DNA from 4 places in the Streptomyces asiaticus genome. Region 2 is predicted to be linked to each of the others. Evidence: riboswitches for the same ligand, from Rfam matches in the RefSeq annotation. Region 2 holds a riboswitch; each other region holds the start of a gene.
The links. A riboswitch is a leader RNA that binds a small molecule or an ion and turns the genes downstream of it on or off. The one in region 2 is predicted to bind cobalamin.

Region 1 (4,370 bases), on a different contig from region 2:
GTCGTCCAGCTCCCCCTGCGCGGGGATCTCGATGAGGTCGGTGTCGCGTCCGTCGATCCGCCAGCGGTACGGGCGGTCGTCGCCGCGCATGGAGCTGGAGTAGGAGAAGCCGAGATCGCACAGCAGCTGGGGGCTGTCGGCGCCGAAGTCACCGGAGGGCGTGCGGAATCCCATGGCCGTGGTGCCGGCCACCCGTTGGAAGATCTCCTGGCTGCGCTCGATCAGCGCGCGCTGCTCGGCGATGGTCCTGGAGTAGTACAGCTCGTGCAGATAGCCGTGGTGGCCCAGCTCATGGCCGCGGTCCGCGATGGTCCGCAGCAGGTCGGGCCAGCTCTCGGCGGTCCAGCCGGGGACGAAGAAGGTGGCGGGGATCCGGAAGTCCGCCAGCAGGTCCAGGATCCGGGGGGTGCCCCGGTGCGGGCCGTACGCGCCGAGCGAGAACAGCCGCGGGGAGCGCCAGATGTCGGGGGCGTGGCCGAGGTTGGCCAGCAGCGCCGGGCCGTCCACGTCGAAGCTCAGCAGCACGGCGCAGCGGGCGCCGCCCGGCCACCGGGGTCGCTCGACCGCCCCGGCCGGGGCCGCATCCACGAGACCCGGCGCAGCCTGCGCGCCGACGCCTTCGCCGCGGCCGTGGAGCGGCTGCTGCCCGCCGAGGAGGTCATGATCTTCGGCGCCGGCCCGTCCGGCATCATCGCCGAGTACCTCGCGCTGAGGCTCAACCGGCTGGGGCTCAAGGCCCGTCACACGGCGGACATGGGTTTCAGACTGCCGGACGCGCTGGTGCCGCTCTCGGCGGACGACGTCGTGGTGATCTTCGCCCCGGCCCGGCTCTTCAAGGAGATCGAGGTCATCATCGACCACGCCGAGGAGGTGGGCGCCCCCGTCGTCCTGATCACTGACGCCCTCGGCCCGGCGCTCGGCGACCGCGTGGCCGTCACCCTCCTGGCCACCCTCTCCGCCTCCGGCGCCACCCGCGAGACCCTCGGCTCACTGGCCGTCGTCGACGCCCTGGCCCTGGCCGTGGCCTCCCAGTTGGGCGAGCGCGCGCTGGAGACCTCCGAACTGCTGGCCCGTCTGCGCGGTCACTTCCTGCCGCCCAACAGCCCCCATTACGGCCGCGACGAGTGAGGTTGTGCGCGTCCCGTCGGCGTCTCACCAGGTGGCCGGTCTTGGCCAGGCATCCGACACGCGGTACCGTCGGTGCGATATCGACGATGGTCTGACGGAAGCCGGTGGAAATCCGGCACGGTCGCGCCACTGTGAACGGGACGTATCCGAAGGGGACGTCCGTGAGTCAGACCCGCAGCCATCGTCCTGTGCACCACCGAGATGGGACGCGAACTCCCGTAGGAGGCCACTGCCATGGCGCAGCATGTCGCGCAGCCGACAGCCACCACCCCCGAACTGCCCGCCACGCTGCCGCTGAAGGCGATAGCTCCCTGGGCCGTCTTCTTCGGCATCCTGATGCTGATCCTGCTGTACTTCGTCGGCGCCGAGCAGGGCGCGACCGCGGTCGTCTCCGGCTCGGGTGTCCATGAGTGGGTGCATGACGCCCGCCATCTGCTCGGCTTCCCCTGCCACTGAGGAGGCGAGGGACGCCGCACCCCCATGAACTCCGCAACAGTGAGAAACCTGTTGGTGCGGGGCATGCTCGCCGGTCTTGGTGCCGGTGTGCTCGCCCTGATCGCCGCCTATTTCCTCGGTGAGCCGAACGTCGACCGCGCGATCGGCTTCGAGGAGGCCCACGCCCCCGCGCATGAGCACGAGGTCGAGATCGTCTCCCGCAGTCTTCAGTCCACCGCCGGTCTGGCCACCGGTGTGCTGATCTACGGGATCGCGTTCGGCGGTATCGCCGCCCTCGCCTACTGCGTCGCCCTCGGCCGCGTCGGCCGCTTCGGCCCGCGGGCCACCGCGCTGCTGCTGTCCGGCTGCGCGCTGCTCGCGGTCTACGTCGTGCCGTTCCTGAAGTACCCGGCCAACCCGCCCGCCGTCGGCAACGGCGACACCATCGGCAAGCGGACGACGCTGTACTTCCTGATGATGGTGCTCAGCGTGCTCCTCGCGATCGCGGCCACCATCCTGGGCAAGCGGCTCGCCCCGAGGCTGGGCACCTGGTACGCCACCGTCGCCGCGGTGGCCGCCTTCGCCGTCGTCATCGGGCCGGCGTTCGCCTTCCTGCCCGTCGTCAACGAGGTCCCGGCGGACTTCCCGGCCACCGTCCTGTGGCGGTTCCGGCTGTCCGCCCTCGCCATGCAGGTGATCCTGTGGGGTGGCTTCGGCCTCCTCTTCGGCGAACTCGCCGAGCGGCTGCTGAACCCCAAGCCCGCGAAGGCCGAGGAGAGCCGGGCGATGGCGGCCGCCCCGAACTGACCACACCGAGACGCACGAGGGCCCGCGGAGCGGTTTCCGGGGGCCCTCTCGCGTTGGGCGGGCACGTCCGGTCCAGACGTCGCGCTCTGGCCGGTCACCCTGCCGCGCCTGGAGTCACTTCCGCGGGGGCAGGTGCCGCAGTCCGTTCTCCAGCAGCGCGAACGCGTGCTCCGCGTCGGCCACCGCACCCGTGTAGCGCTCGTCGGCCGGTTCCCCGTACGTCACGCGTCGGGTGTTGTCCTGTGCCAGTGACCACTGGACGGCGACGATTTGGACGGCGGCCAGCCGCGCGGTGAGCTCCGGGGTCTCCGCCGTCTCCCGCAGCGCCCGCGCGAGCTCGCGTTCGGCACCGGCCTTGAACCGCTCCATCCGGGCCACCAGCGAGGGTGTGTCGAGGATCATCCGGGTGAGCTTGAGGATCTGGGGATGGTCGTTGAGCCCGGTGATCGGGTCCCGTTCGCGCAGGCCCTTGAGGAAGTGCTCGCGCAGTGCGGTCAGCGGGGCGGTGCGGGGTGGGCGGGCCCGTACGACGCGGGCGCTTTCGGCCTCGTGGTCGGCGAGGCGGTGCACCACGAGGTCTTCCTTCGCCGGGAAGTAGGCGAAGAGCGTGCGCTTGGACACCTCGGCCGCCTCGGCCACCTGGGCCACCGAGACCTGGTTGAAGCCGTGTTCGAGGAAGAGCGTGATCGCCGCCTCGGAGATCGCCGCGTGGGTCCGCTGCTTCTTCCGCTCCCGTAGCCCTGGCTTGCCGTCCACGACGACCACCGTAGCAGAGCACTTGCCCTCAGGAGATTTCTGCACCTGGTATACATATAGCCCGAGGCGAGAAATCGAGGAGGAGTGACCGTGTCCACGGAGAAGACGGCGAAGACGGAGAAGACGGCGAGCGCGGCCGACGTCGTCATCGCGGGCGCCGGCCCGACCGGGCTGATGCTGGCGTACGAGCTGGCGCTGGCCGGGGTCGAGACCCTGGTGCTGGAGAAGCTGGACCAGCGCATCGAGCAGGTGAAGGGCGGCGCGATCCAGCCCCGTACGGCCGAACTGCTGGAGTCGCGCGGGCTGTTGGAGCCCATGCTGCGGCGGGCCATCCAGCGTGCCCCGGTGGGCGGGAACTTCGCGCTGCTGCCCGTGCCCTTGGACTGCACCCCGTGGCGGACCAGGCACAACAGCGTGATCGGCATCCCTCAGTGGAAGATCGAGGAGGTGCTCGAGGAGCGGGTGACCGCCGCGGGCGCCCGGGTTCTGCGGGGCGCCGCCGTCACGAAGGTCGAGTCGGACGAGGACGGCGTGGTCGTGACGGCGGACGGCCTGGAGGTGCGGGCGCGCTATCTGGTGGCGTGCGACGGCGGCCACAGCACGGTGCGGAAACTGCTGGAGCTGCCGTTTCCCGGGCGGGCGGGGACCCATCAGGCGGTGCTGACCGACATCCGGCTGACCGCGGTGTCCTCACTGGTGCCGAAGCGGATGGGGCACATCAGCACCATGACCCGTCGTGTGGGCGACTACTGGGCCATGCTGATCCCGGTCGAGGGTGACCTCTACCGCTTCACCTTCGGGCGCGCGGACCAGGTGGACACCGTCCGCGACGCCCCGGTCACCCATGACGAGATCGCCACCGCGCTGCGGGAGGTGTACGGCGAGGAGACCACCCTGGGGGCCGTGGAAAACTCCTCGCGCTTCAGCGATGCCACGCGACAGTTGGAGCAGTACCGCGTGGGCCGCGTGCTGTTCGCGGGCGACGCCGCCCACATCCATCCGCCGCTGGGCGGCCAGGGGCTCAACCTCGGCATGCAGGATGGGATCAACCTCGGCTGGAAACTGGCCGCGGTCATCCAGGACCGGGCGCCGAGCGGCCTCCTGGACAGCTATCACGCCGAACGACACCCGGTCGGAGCTCAGGTCCTGCACCACACGTCGGCCCAGCGGGTCCTGGCGGACACGAACCCGAGCGAGGACGTGGCCGCCCTGCGTGACATCTTCATCGAGCTGCTGCGGCTGCC
Region 2 (4,370 bases):
GGGGCCGGTCCACATGGTCGTCTGCGGCGACGACGCGCTCGCCCACCGCCTCGCCGCCGAACTCCACGACGTCTACCGGGCACAGGTGACCGTGGTCATTCCCGGCGGCGCTCCCCTGGCGGACCCCGCCGGGCAGCGGATGGCGGGATGGCGGCCGGGAGGCCGTACCTCCGCGCTCTTCGGCAGGTTCAGCGCGGCCGTCGGACGGGTCCCGCTGCCCCGGCAGACCGAGGACGACCCCGCCCCGGACGGGGGAGTGCGGGTCATGGAGGCGCCGGCACTGGACGAGGACGTGCTGACCGAGGCGGGCGCGGATCAGGCGACGGCGCTCGCCCTGGTCCATGACGACGACGAGACCAACATCCACGCCGCGCTGCGGGCCCGCCGCCTCAACCCCCGGCTGCGGCTGGTGATCCGGCTCTACAACCGCAAACTGGGCCAGCACCTGGAGGAACTCCTCGACGAGGCGGCGCGGGTCGCCGATCCCGGCATGGACCCGGCGGAGCTGGACGCCACCACCACCGTACTGTCGGACGCCGACACCGCGGCCCCCGCACTCGCGGCCACCGCCGTGGCGGGCACCAGCAAAGTGCTCCAGGCCGACGGGCTGCTGCTGCGCGCGGCCGAGCGCACCCCGCCCGGCACGGACGAGGTCGCCCGCCCGGGGCTGTGCACCCTCGCCCTGCTCTCGTCCACCACCAGCGACCCGGGCGGCAGCGAGGGCTCCGACAGCAGCGGGGACGAAGGGCCCAGGCTGCTGCCCGGAGACGAGGAGGTCGCCGCCGCCACCGGACGCGACACGGTGGTGCTCGAGGCCGTCTCCGCCCTCGGCGCGCCGCTGCCGCCACAGCGGCTCGGCAGTCGCAGACTGCCGCTCGCCTCACTCTTCTCCCGCCGGCTGCGCTGGTCCGTCGCCGGAATGGCCATCGCCGTGCTCGTCCTCACCATCACCTCCTGGCAGCTCACCGGAGCCGGACTGCTCCACGCGGCCTACCTCACGGTGCTGGACGTGCTGGCGATCGACGATCCGGCGCTCGACGAGCCGACCGGACGCAAGGTCCTCCAACTGCTGTCCGGGCTGACCGGACTGCTCCTGCTGCCCGTTCTGGTGGCCGCCGCGCTGGAAGCGCTGGGCACCTTCCGCACCGCGTCCGCGCTGCGCCGCCCTCCACGCGGCCTGTCCGGCCATGTCGTGCTGCTCGGACTCGGCAAGGTCGGCACCCGGGTCCTGGCCAGGCTCCGGGAGATGGACATCCCCGTGGTGTGCGTGGAGGAGGACCCCGGGGCGCGCGGCATCCCGCTGGCCCGCAGGCTCGGGGTGCCGACGGTCCTCGGCGATGTCACCCAGGAAGGCGTCCTGGAGGCCGCCAAAATCCAGCGGGCCCACGCCCTGCTCGCACTGACCAGCGTCGACACCACCAACCTGGAGGCGACGCTGTACGCCCGCTCGGTCAAGCCCCGGCTGCGGGTGGCTCTGCGCCTGTATGACGACCGCTTCGCCAACGCCGTCTACCGCACGCTGCGTGCGGCCCATCCGCGGGCCCTCACCCGCAGCCGCAGCGTCTCCAGCCTGGCGGCTCCGGCGTTCGCCGGGGCCATGATGGGACGTCAGGTCCTCGGTGCCATACCGGTCGAGCGCAGGGTGCTGCTCTTCGCCGCCCTGCATGTCGCCGGGCATCCGCGACTGGAGGGGCGTACCGTCGCCGAGGCGTTCGTACCGGGCGCCTGGCGGGTCATCGCGCTGGACGCGGCCGAGCCCGCGGACCGGCAACGCGACCTCGGGGCTGCGCCCCCTTACGACGGTGTCGTCCAGCAGGCGCCCGCCCTGGTGTGGGACCTGCACCCCGGCTATGCCCTGCGGCCCCAGGACCGCGTGGTGCTGGCGGCCACCCGCCAGGGCCTGGGTGAGATCCTGGCGGGGGCGCCGGTCCGCCGGAACTGACGCCGGGCCGCCCGTCGCCCCGCCGGGGCTGGGGCCGCGTGGTGTGGCGCTGTCCGGGATGCGATGATGCCGGGCGACAAGGGCGACGGCGGAACGAGGAAGCCGGTGTGAATCCGACGCGGTACCGCCACTGTGATCGGCGAGCGGATCCCGAACAGGCCACTGCCCACGTATGCGGGTGGGAAGGCCGGGACGAGCATCGACCCGAGAGCCAGGAGACTCACGCGGTCGCCTCCTCGATCGACACCGGGGCGGACTTCCCCGGAGGAGGGGTGATGCGGCGTGCCCGTGAGGCCGACCGACCCGCTGCCGTGCCGGGTGACCGTGTGCCGGGACTGCTGCTGCGGCAGTCCCAAGGTGACCGGCGTCGACCATGCCGCGCAGATCACGCGGCTCGGTGAGGAGGCGCCCGTACGCGTCTCCGAGTGTCTGGACGTCTGCGACCAGGCCAATGTGATCGTGGTACAGCCGTCGGCCGCCGGACGGGCCGCCGGGGGCAGGCCGGTGTGGCTCGGCCTGGTCAACGACCCGGACGCGACGGAGGACATCGTGGCCTGGGTCCGGGCGGGTGGCCCCGGGGTGGCACCGCTGCCCGACATCCTCGATCTGTACGCGTTCTCGCCGCGGGGGAGTGCCTCGGCCGAGCCGTCACCGGGCGGTAGCTGAGCACCCGAAGTCGCCTGGGGGCAAGGGAGTTGCTCGTACGAGCAGAACTCTGGCGGCCTCTCACCCTGTGGGCTACCGTCGGTAACACCTTGCCGGCCGGTAACACGATTCCGTCGCGGCACCCCCCTCCGTATCTCCCGCACCCTCCGAACCCCCTTCCGGAAGGCAGCTCATGGAGAACTCCACAGAGAATTCCGCGTCGCCCGCCGGGATCGGCGGGATCAGCCGCCGTCGCGCCCTGACGGCGGCGGGTGGTGTGCTCGCCGGCGCCGCGCTCGCCCAGACGGCGGTTCCGGCCTTCGCCGCCTCCGGCCCGTCCTCGGACGCGGACGCCATCGTGGTCGGCCACGGGCTCGCCGGGCTGGTGGCCACGGCGGAGCTGACGGCCGCGGGACGCAAGGTGCTCCTCCTCGACCAGGAGCCCGAGAGCAACCTCGGCGGCCAGGCGTTCTGGTCCTTCGGCGGCCTGTTCTTCGTGGACTCCGAGGAGCAGCGGCTGATGGGGATCAAGGACTCCCCCGAACTGGCCTGGCAGGACTGGCTCGGCACGGCCGGCTTCGACCGCGGTGTCAGCGACCCCGGCGGCCAGGACTACTGGGCCCACAAGTGGGCCGAGGCGTACGTGGATTTCGCCTCCGGGGAGAAGCGGTCCTGGCTGCACGGGCTCGGTGTGCAATGGTTCCCGATCGTCGGCTGGGCCGAACGCGGCGGCGGTCTCGCGGACGGCCACGGCAACTCGGTGCCGCGTTTCCACGTCACCTGGGGCACCGGTCCGGCCGTGGTCGAGCCGTTCGAGAAGAAGGTGCGGGCCGCCGCGAAGGACGGCCGGGTGACGTTCACGTTCCGGCACCGGGTGGACGAGCTGATCGTCACCGATGGCGCCGTCACCGGGGTGAGGGGCTCGATCCTGGAACCGAGCGACGCCGCCCGCGGCAAGCAGACCTCGCGCACCGTGGTGGGCGACTTCGAGCTCAGCGCCCCGGTGGTGATCGTCACCTCCGGCGGTATCGGCGCCAACCACGACCTCGTACGCCGGAACTGGCCCGACCGGCTCGGCTCACCGCCGAAGTTCATGGTCACCGGCGTCCCCGCGTATGTGGACGGCCGCATGCTGGCGATCACCGAGAAGGCGGGCGGACGGATCGTCAACCCCGACCGGATGTGGCACTACACCGAGGGCCTCAGGAACTACGCCCCGATCTGGCCGGGCCATGGCATCCGTATCCTGCCGGGCCCGTCGTCGATGTGGTTCGACGCGGAGGGCAGGCGCTTCTCCAGCCCCGACATCCCGGGCTACGACACCCTGCACACCCTCGGATCGATCACCGCCACCGGTCATGACTACTCGTGGTTCATCACCACCCAGAAGATCATGGCCAAGGAGTTCGCGCTCTCGGGCTCGGAGCAGAACCCGGACCTGACCAACAAGGACATCCTGCAACTCCTCTCCCGCATCTGGCAGACCCCCGAGCCGATCCAGCGGTTCCGGGACAAGGGCGAGGACTTCGTGGTCGCCACCTCCCTGCCCCAACTGGTCGCGGGCATGAACAAGTTGACCGGTGACAACCTGATCGACCTGGCGGACCTCAAGCGGCAGATCGAGGCCCGCGACCGCGAGATCGAGAATCCGTACACCAAGGACGTCCAGGTCATGGGCATCCGCAACGCGCTCGCCTACCCCGGGGACGCCCTCAGCCGCACCGCCTCCGCGCACCGGATCCTGGACTCGGCCGCCGGGCCGCTGATCGCCGTGCGCCTCAAC
Region 3 (4,370 bases), on a different contig from region 2:
GCACGCCCGCCCGGGCGAGCAGCCCGCGCAGCCGGACGAGTTCGCCACGGTACGCGGTGGCCACCGGTTCCGCCCACTTCTCCACCGCCGCGTCGGAGGAGCGGCCCGGGACCAGGTCCAGCAGGAGCGCCGCCTGGTCGTCCATCGCGATCATCAGCTGGATCCAGCCGATGTCGCTGGAGTTGAAGGTTCCCGACATCGCTTGTCCGCTCGGGGCCCGTGTGGCGGGGTGCCGCGCCGCCGACGTCGACGGCGTCTCGTCCGACGGCTTTCCGCCACCCTCGCCGCATCCCGCGGCGAGCAGCGACACCAGCACCGCTACGGATGCCGCGCGCCGCGCGGCGGTGGCCGCTGCCATGTCGACTCCCCTCGTCACACGTGTGCGTGGGTGTGGGCGGAGCCCCCCGTCACGGGGCTCCGCCCACCGGCAGGGCGGGGCCGCCCTGCCGGGCTGTGCGTTCTCCCGCTCGGTCAGGGACGGCCGTCGGGGCCACACTTGACGATCACATTGATGCAGTCACGCACCCGCCGGGCCATCTCGTCCTCGGGCCAGGCGTTGAAGAAGTCACCATGCATGGTGTGTCCGGCGCCCGACGCCAGCTTGAGCCGCGCGGGGTCGCCGTTGACCGGGTAGCGGAGCACCTGGCGCAGCTTCGGCACGGCCACCGGGTGGGTCGCCGGGCACTGGCCACCGACCGGGTACGCCATATGGCTCTTGTGGTCGGGGGAGTCCAGGTCCTTCCCGTTCCAGCACTGGGGGAAGTCCAGGTAGGACTCCAGCATCGAGTCGGACGGGCAGTTCACGAAGTCCTTGGAGGGGTTGACCTCCCGGTGGAGCCCCGATCAGTCCGTGGCGTCGGGCTCGGTCCGCTCGGCCGCGAGCAGGTGAATGAGCAGCAGCACGATCCCGGAGATCAGGAAGACGCGCGTGGCGGCTTCCAGGCCGTTCCACGTCTTGGACTGCCACATGGCGAACCACTCGCCACCGATGGCGATGAACCCGGCGCCGAACAGCAGCATGAGCATCACCAGCCCCACGGTGCTGGCCTGGCGGGCGCGGCGGACGCTGCCTCCGCGCAGTCCCGCGCCCCACATGGCCGTCGCGGCGATGAGGACGAGGGCGGCGACGCTCTCCCAGACGATGATGGCTACGTAGGCGGTGTCCTGGAGCGCGGTGGACTTGATGGCCCGCCACATCAGGTCGTCGTCCTTGAACGTGGTGTCCATCGCCAGGACATGGCGGACGAATTGCTGATTGGTGTCGAAGTCGGTGATGTTACCGAAGGCGACAAGCGCGATGTACAGCGCGATCGTCCCGGTGAGCAGCCCCGAGACGGCGGAGTAGGTGCGAGGGGAACGTATTCTGCCGGTTCGCTCGCTCACGATGACTCTGTCTCCCCGTTGTATTCCGTTGATCGGACATTCCATTGATCGGACCGAGCGGTAGCGTACAACTGTTTGGCTCAGTGGGCCCGGTGGTGGGGAGACGCAGGTCACATGCGTCCATGTCACAGGGGGTGGGGCCATCTCGTCTCAGGGGTGTAGCCACTGACAACCACGGAGGAGCACACCATGGACGCGCGACTGAACTACTCCGCCAGCCCGACCGCGGGCAAGGTCCTCAAGCCCGTCATGGCGGCGGGCAAGGCGGTCAAGGACTCGCCGCTGCCGCCCGCCACCCAGGAGCTGGTGGCGCTGCGCGTGAGCCAGATCAACGGCTGCGCCGTCTGCCTCGACATGCACACCAAGGAAGCCGCCGCGGCCGGTGAGACCGCGGTGCGGCTGCACCTGGTGGCGGCATGGCGGGAGGCCACGGTCTTCACCGACGCCGAGCGCGCCGCGCTGGAGCTGGCGGAGGCGGGGACCCGGATCGCGGACGCGGCCGGTGGCGTCAGTGACGAGGTATGGGCGAACGCCGCCAAGCACTACGACGAGGAGCAGCTCACCGCCCTGGTGATCCTGGTCTCGTTCATGAACATGGCGAATCGGCTGAACGCCATCACCCAGCAGCCGGCGGGCAACTACCAGGTCGGGCAGTTCCACTGACCGGTATCGGCAACGGAGGAATCGGCGTGAGCGAGGTCGAGGAGTTCGAGGAGCTGCGGCCACTGCTGTTCTCGATCGCCTACCGGATCCTGGGCAGTGTGAGCGAGGCCGAGGACGCGGTGCAGGAAACGTGGCTGCGCTTCGACGGCTCGGCCACCCGGCCCACGTCGACCAAGGCGTATCTGTCGGCCACGGTGACACGCGTCTCGATCGATGTGCTGCGCTCCGCGCGGGTGCGACGGGAGGAGTACGTGGGCCCGTGGTTCCCCGAGCCGCTGCTCAGCGATCCGTATCAGGATCCGGCCCGGGCGGTGGAGCTGGCCGACTCGGTCTCGATGGCGGCGCTGCTGCTCCTGGAGCGGCTCAGCCCGCTGGAGCGGGCGGTGTTCGTGCTGCGGGAGGTGTTCGCCTTCGGGTTCGACGAGATCGCCACGGCGGTGGAGCGGTCGGAGGCCGCATGCCGGCAGCTGCTGGTACGGGCGCGGCGCCACATGCGGGACGGACGGCCGCGGTTCGCGGCGGACCGGCGGGAGCGGCAGGAGCTGGCCACGCGGTTCTTCGACGCGCTGAAGGACGGCGATGTGGGCGGGCTGCGGAAGCTGCTGGCCGCCGATGTGCGGCTGGTCGGGGACGGCGGCGGCAAGGCCCCGCAGCTGGCCAGGGCCGTCACGGGCGCGGAGAACGTGGCGCGGCTGCTGGGCGGTGTCTTCCCCTGGCTGCTGCGGATCGATGTGTCGTTGGAGCCGCGCGAGGTCAACGGCCAGCCCGGCGCGATCCTCCGCGACCGGGACGGCAAGGTGCTCCACACCCTGGTCCTCGATGTGCTCGACGGGCAGATCCAGACCATTCGCACGGTGGTCAACCCCGACAAGCTCGGCCACCTCGGGCCGGTCGGGGACGCCTGGGCCGTGGACCGCGAGGTGAAGCAGGCACGTCGGCGGCCGAACTGACCGTGGGACGTGGCCGTTCCGCGCTCTTGGTAGTCTCGTCGGAGCCAGTCGTGCCACATCCGAGGCCAGGGAATCCGGTGTGAATCCGGAGCTGACGCGCAGCGGTGAGGGGGACGGGCGGGGCAGGTGACACCACTGGGAGGAGTCCGTGACGGCCGCGGGGCCGTCGCGAACGAGCACCGGGAAGGGGCCCCGTCCGGACGAGCCCGAGTCCGAAGACCTGCTGGCACCTCCGCGCCCGGTGCGCGGAGGACGACCAAAGGCCAGGCTCCGCGTACGAGCCCCGACCACCGAGGCTGCCCGTGCTCCGCTCCGCCCGCCGTACCGCGGCGTTCCTGCTCGCCCCCGCCCTGCTGCTCACCGCGTGCGGTGGCTCGGGCCATGACGGCGCGGACTCCGGGAAGCGCGCCGGTTCGGGCTATCCGCGCACGATCGACAACTGTGGCCACAAGGTCACGTTGAAATCCGCCCCGAAGCGGGCCCTGTCGCTCAACCAGGGCAGCACGGAGATCCTGCTCTCGCTCGGCCTCGCCGACCGCGTGGCGGCCACCGCCACCTGGACCGACCCGGTGATGAAGGGCCTGGAGAAGGCCAACGCCACGGTGGAGCGCCTGGCGGACAACGCGCCGTCCTTCGAGAAGTCCCTGGACGCCGAACCCGACTTCGTCACCGCCTCGTTCGTCTCCACCCTCGGCAAGGGCGGCGTGGCCACCCGCGAGCAGTTCGAGAAGCTGGGCGTGCCCACATATGTCTCGCCCTCCGACTGCGCGGCGGGCAGGGACACCGACAGCGGTGGTGACGGCTCCCGCGGCAAGCCCCTCACCCTTGATGTCGTCTACGGCGAGATACGCGATCTGGCCCACGCGTTCGGTGTCGACGAGCGCGGAGAGAGGCTCGTCGCGCGGCTGAAGGAGCGCGTGCACAAGGCCACGGAGGGACTGGACGCCTCCGGTGTCTCCCTCATGTACTGGTTCGCCAACTCCCAGTCGCCCTACCTCGCCGGCTGCTGTGGCGCGCCGGGTGCCATCACCCGGGCCGTCGGGGCGGAGAACGCCTTCTCCGACACCCACGACGAGTGGCCGCAGATCAACTGGGAGACCGTGGCCGACCGCGACCCGGACGTCATCGTCCTCGGCGATCTCACACGCAGGCAGCAGACCGCGGAGACCGCCGGGGCCAAGATGCGTTTCCTCGAGACCAACGCCGCCACCCGCAACCTCACCGCGGTGAAGAGGAAGCGGTACATCCTGTTGAGCGGGCAGGCCATGAACCCGTCCATCCGTACGGTCGAAGGGGTGGAACAGGTCGCCGCCGGGCTGCGCGACTTCGGGCTCGCCAAGTGAGTGCCGGCCACCTGAGCACTCGCCTCCTGCC
Region 4 (4,370 bases), on a different contig from region 2:
GCCATGCTGGCGAATCCGGCGGCCGTTTACATGGACCTGATGCGGTACGCCCTGATCAACGATTACCCCTCGTCGAACCTGCCGCCGCATGTGTGGGCGCTGGCCCTGGGCTGGGCGGTGCTCTTCGGTGTCGGGGGATTCGTGTACTTCTGGAAGGCAGAGGAGCAGTACGGCCGTGGCTGAGCAGACCCTCGACAAAGGTGCCCAGGCGGAGCGGGCCGACCAGGCCGCTCGGGCGGCTTCCGCGCCGGCGCGGGTGCCCACCGTCATCGCCGACGACGTCCATATCGTCTACCGGGTCAACGGCGGCCCCAAGGGGAAGGGCAGTGCCACCGCCGCCCTCAGCCGCCTGCTGGGCCGCAAGAATGCGCCGGGCATGCGTGAGGTGCACGCGGTGCGCGGGGTCACCTTCGTGGCGTACAAGGGTGAGTCGATCGGTCTGATCGGGTCCAATGGGTCGGGGAAGTCGACCCTGCTGAAGGCGGTGGCGGGGCTGCTGCCCACCGAGCGCGGCAAGGTCTACACCCATGGTCAGCCGTCGCTGCTGGGGGTGAACGCGGCGCTGATGAACGACCTGACCGGTGAGCGGAATGTGATCCTGGGCGGTCTGGCGATGGGGATGTCGCGTGAGCAGGTCCGGGAGCGTTACCAGGGCATCGTGGACTTCTCGGGTATCAATGAGAAGGGTGATTTCATCACCCTGCCGATGCGTACGTACTCCTCGGGTATGGCGGCCCGGCTGCGGTTCTCCATCGCCGCGGCCAAGGACCACGATGTGCTGATGATCGACGAGGCGCTGGCCACGGGTGACAGGAAGTTCCAGAAGCGTTCCGAGGCCCGGATCCGGGAGCTCCGTCAGGAGGCCGGCACGGTCTTCCTCGTCAGCCACAACAACAAGTCCATCCGGGACACCTGTGACCGGGTGCTGTGGCTGGAGAAGGGCGAGCTGCTGATGGACGGCCCGACCGACGAGGTCATCAAGGCGTACGAGAAGGAGACCGGCAAGTAGGCCCCGCCTGGGCGCCGCCCGACCAGGACGCTGGCTCGCCGGGCCGGAACGCACTAGCACATTCATGCGAAACTCCGCAGCTCCGACACAAGATATGGGGGCACGTGCGTCGGCCAACACAAGATGTATGCTCGTCCTCGCTGTCGCCGCAGGGGAATCCGGTGGGAATCCGGAACTGTCCCGCAACGGTGTACGTGTGCGCTCAATTCGGCGTGCCCGTAAGTCCGAGCGCCTGCCGACAGCCCTGTGAACACGTCCCCCGGCCTCGAGGGTTGGGCCGATGGACGCTGCGTGGTGTGTCTGGCGTACGAGGAGTGCGGCACCGGCATGCCCGTACGCGACCGTCGCACCACCCTTCGCGGCCTCAGGCCCGTCCGGAGTTGTGATCCGGACAGGCCCTGACCGAGCGAAGGAGAGCACCTCAGTGACCATCGCGCCCGCCGATCCGGTTTCAGCGCAGGCGGCTTCTCAGGCAGCGGACGACGCGCCCGGGACCGCCCTGCTACGGACTCTGACCGGACTCACCGCCGACCTGCCCGCCACCGACCCCGGCAAGGTCGCGGCCGCCGCCCTGCGCGGCCGTCATCCCGGCTCGGACGAGGCGGAGTTGCGCGGGCTCGCGACCGAGGCGGCGGCCGGACTGATCGCCGAGGAGCCGGAGTACTCACGGCTCGCGGCGCGGCTGCTGGCGCTGACCATCACGGAGGAGGCGGCCGGGCAGGGCGCGGTCTCCTTCTCCACCTCCGTCCGGGTGGGCCACCGCGAGGGCCTGCTCGCCGACTCCACCGCGGAGTTCGCCGCCGCCCACGCCGAGCGGCTGGACGCGCTGGTGGAGCGGGCGCTGGCCGACGGCGCCGACAACCGCTTCGGCTACTTCGGGCTGCGCACCCTCTACAGCCGCTATCTGCTGCGCCACCCGATCACCCGTCAGGTGATCGAGACCCCGCAGCACTTCCTGCTGCGCGTGGCCTGCGGGCTCGCCGAGAACCTCTCGGAGCGGGCGCTGGACGATGTGGCCGAGCTCTACCGGCTGACCAGCACGCTGTCGTATCTGCCCAGCTCCCCCACGCTGTTCAACTCCGGCACCCGGCATCCGCAGATGTCGTCCTGCTATCTGCTGGACTCCCCGCTGGACGAGCTGGACTCTATCTACAACCGCTACCACCAGGTGGCGCGGCTGTCGAAGCACGCGGGCGGCATCGGCCTGTCCTACTCCCGCATCCGGGCCCGCGGTTCGCTGATCCGGGGCACCAACGGGCACTCCAACGGCATCGTGCCGTTCCTGCGCACGCTCGACGCCTCGGTTGCCGCCGTCAACCAGGGCGGCCGGCGCAAGGGCGCGGCCTGTGTCTACCTGGAGACCTGGCACGCGGACCTCGAGGAGTTCCTGGAGCTGCGGGACAACACGGGCGAGGACGCCCGCCGCACCCACAACCTCAACATCGCCCACTGGATCCCGGACGAGTTCATGCGGCGGGTCGAGGCGGATGCCGACTGGTCGCTGTTCTCCCCGGCCGACGCGCCCGATCTGGTGGACCTGTGGGGCGAGGAGTTCGACGCCGCGTACCGCAGGGCCGAGGCCGAGGGCAAGGCCGTCAAGCAGGTCCCGGCGCGCCAGCTGTACGCCCGGATGATGCGCACCCTCGCGCAGACCGGCAACGGCTGGATGACGTTCAAGGACGCCGCCAACCGCACCGCCAACCAGACCGCCGAGCCCGGCAGGGTCGTCCACTCCTCCAACCTCTGCACCGAGATCCTGGAGGTCACGAACGACGGCGAGACCGCCGTGTGCAATCTCGGATCGGTCAACCTCGCCGCGCACCTGGGCGAGGACGGGCAGCTGGACTGGGAGCGCCTGGACGCCACCGTCCACACCGCCGTGACCTTCCTCGACCGCGTGGTGGACATCAACTTCTACCCCACGGAGGAGGCCGGGGCCTCCAACTCCCGCTGGCGCCCGGTGGGTCTGGGCCTCATGGGGCTCCAGGACGTCTTCTTCCGGCTGCGGCTGCCGTTCGACTCGTCCGAGGCCACGGCGCTCTCCACGCGGATCTCCGAGCGCATCATGCTCGCCGCGTACGAGGCGTCCTGCGAGCTCGCCGAGCGCCACGGCCCGCACCCCGCCTGGGCCGAGACCCGCACCGCGCGCGGTGTGCTGCACCCGGACCACTACACGGACGCGGTGGCCACCTGGCCGGAGCGCTGGCAGGCGCTGCGCGCGCGGATGGCGAAGTCCGGGATGCGGAACTCGCTGCTGCTGGCGATCGCGCCGACCGCGACCATCGCCTCCATCGCGGGCGTCTACGAGTGCATCGAGCCGCAGGTCTCCAACCTCTTCAAGCGCGAAACGCTCAGCGGGGAGTTCCTCCAGGTCAACTCCTATCTGGTGGACGACCTCAAGAAGCTGGGCGTCTGGGACGCCCAGACCCGTGAGGCGCTGCGCGAGTCCAATGGCTCGGTCCAGGACTTCTCCTGGGTGCCCGCGGACATACGGGAGCTGTACCGCACCGCGTGGGAGATCCCGCAGCGCGCCCTGATCGACATGGCGGCGGCCCGCACGCCGTACCTGGACCAGAGCCAGTCGCTGAACCTGTTCATGGCCTCACCGACCATCGGCAAGCTCAGCTCGATGTACGCCTACGCCTGGAAGCGCGGCATCAAGACCACGTACTACCTGCGCTCGCGTCCGGCCACCCGGATCGCCCAGAGCGCCCGGGGCGGCGCCGCGGCCGCCACCCCCACCCCCACCGTCCCCGTACAGCAGGCCCCGGCCGAGGCCGACGCGATCGCCTGCTCCCTGGAAAACCCCGAGTCCTGCGAGGCCTGCCAGTAATGCCCACCGCATCCGAGATGACCACCGTGAACACCGCGCCGGGCCACGTCAAGAACCTGCTGGATCCCGGGTTCGAGCTGACCCTGCGGCCGATGCGGTACCCGCAGTTCTACGACCGCTACCGGGACGCGATCAAGAACACCTGGACCGTGGAGGAGGTCGACCTCCACTCCGACGTCGCCGACCTCGCCAAGCTCTCCCCCGGTGAGCAGCACCTCATCGGCCGTCTGGTCGCCTTCTTCGCCACCGGCGACTCGATCGTGGCCAACAACCTGGTGCTGACGCTCTACAAGCACATCAACTCCCCCGAGGCGCGGCTGTATCTGTCGCGGCAGCTCTTCGAGGAGGCGGTGCACGTCCAGTTCTATCTGACGCTGCTGGACACCTACCTCCCCGACCCGGACGACCGCGCCGCGGCCTTCGCCGCCGTCGAGAACATCCCCTCCATCCGGGAGAAGGCGGAGTTCTGCTTCCGCTGGATGGACTCGGTGGAGAAGATCGAGCGGCTGGAGACCAAGGCGGACCGCC

Region 1: linked by a shared signal. The riboswitch ahead of KHP12_RS42615 (CbtB domain-containing protein) and the one ahead of KHP12_RS01360 ((2Fe-2S) ferredoxin domain-containing protein) in region 2 are both predicted to bind cobalamin.
Region 3: linked by a shared signal. The riboswitch ahead of KHP12_RS42830 (ABC transporter substrate-binding protein) and the one ahead of KHP12_RS01360 ((2Fe-2S) ferredoxin domain-containing protein) in region 2 are both predicted to bind cobalamin.
Region 4: linked by a shared signal. The riboswitch ahead of KHP12_RS33155 (ribonucleoside-diphosphate reductase subunit alpha) and the one ahead of KHP12_RS01360 ((2Fe-2S) ferredoxin domain-containing protein) in region 2 are both predicted to bind cobalamin.

What each region holds. Positions count from the first base shown of each region.
Region 1 is NZ_JAGSHX010000006.1:8,114,679-8,119,048, forward strand. Features, by position in the region: gene KHP12_RS42605 (polysaccharide deacetylase family protein) at 1-507, opposite strand, end outside; gene KHP12_RS42610 (MurR/RpiR family transcriptional regulator) at 472-1,128, shown strand; cobalamin riboswitch at 1,199-1,325, shown strand; gene KHP12_RS42615 (CbtB domain-containing protein) at 1,363-1,584, shown strand; gene KHP12_RS42620 (CbtA family protein) at 1,609-2,370, shown strand; gene KHP12_RS42625 (TetR/AcrR family transcriptional regulator) at 2,485-3,135, opposite strand; gene KHP12_RS42630 (FAD-dependent monooxygenase) at 3,217-4,370, shown strand, end outside.
Region 2 is NZ_JAGSHX010000001.1:418,564-422,933, forward strand. Features, by position in the region: gene KHP12_RS01355 (NAD-binding protein) at 14-1,942, shown strand; cobalamin riboswitch at 1,992-2,184, shown strand; gene KHP12_RS01360 ((2Fe-2S) ferredoxin domain-containing protein) at 2,225-2,608, shown strand; gene KHP12_RS01365 (FAD-binding dehydrogenase) at 2,781-4,370, shown strand, end outside.
Region 3 is NZ_JAGSHX010000006.1:8,154,501-8,158,870, forward strand. Features, by position in the region: gene KHP12_RS51855 (DUF305 domain-containing protein) at 1-358, opposite strand, end outside; partial or broken gene KHP12_RS42810 (DUF1996 domain-containing protein) at 472-828, opposite strand; gene KHP12_RS42815 (DUF2165 domain-containing protein) at 844-1,383, opposite strand; gene KHP12_RS42820 (carboxymuconolactone decarboxylase family protein) at 1,573-2,046, shown strand; gene KHP12_RS42825 (RNA polymerase sigma-70 factor) at 2,073-2,996, shown strand; cobalamin riboswitch at 3,025-3,238, shown strand; gene KHP12_RS42830 (ABC transporter substrate-binding protein) at 3,299-4,339, shown strand; gene KHP12_RS42835 (FecCD family ABC transporter permease) at 4,351-4,370, shown strand, end outside.
Region 4 is NZ_JAGSHX010000006.1:5,991,222-5,995,591, reverse strand. Features, by position in the region: gene KHP12_RS33165 (ABC transporter permease) at 1-183, shown strand, start outside; gene KHP12_RS33160 (ABC transporter ATP-binding protein) at 176-1,009, shown strand; adenosylcobalamin (AdoCbl) riboswitch at 1,135-1,299, shown strand; gene KHP12_RS33155 (ribonucleoside-diphosphate reductase subunit alpha) at 1,434-3,842, shown strand; gene KHP12_RS33150 (ribonucleotide-diphosphate reductase subunit beta) at 3,860-4,370, shown strand, end outside.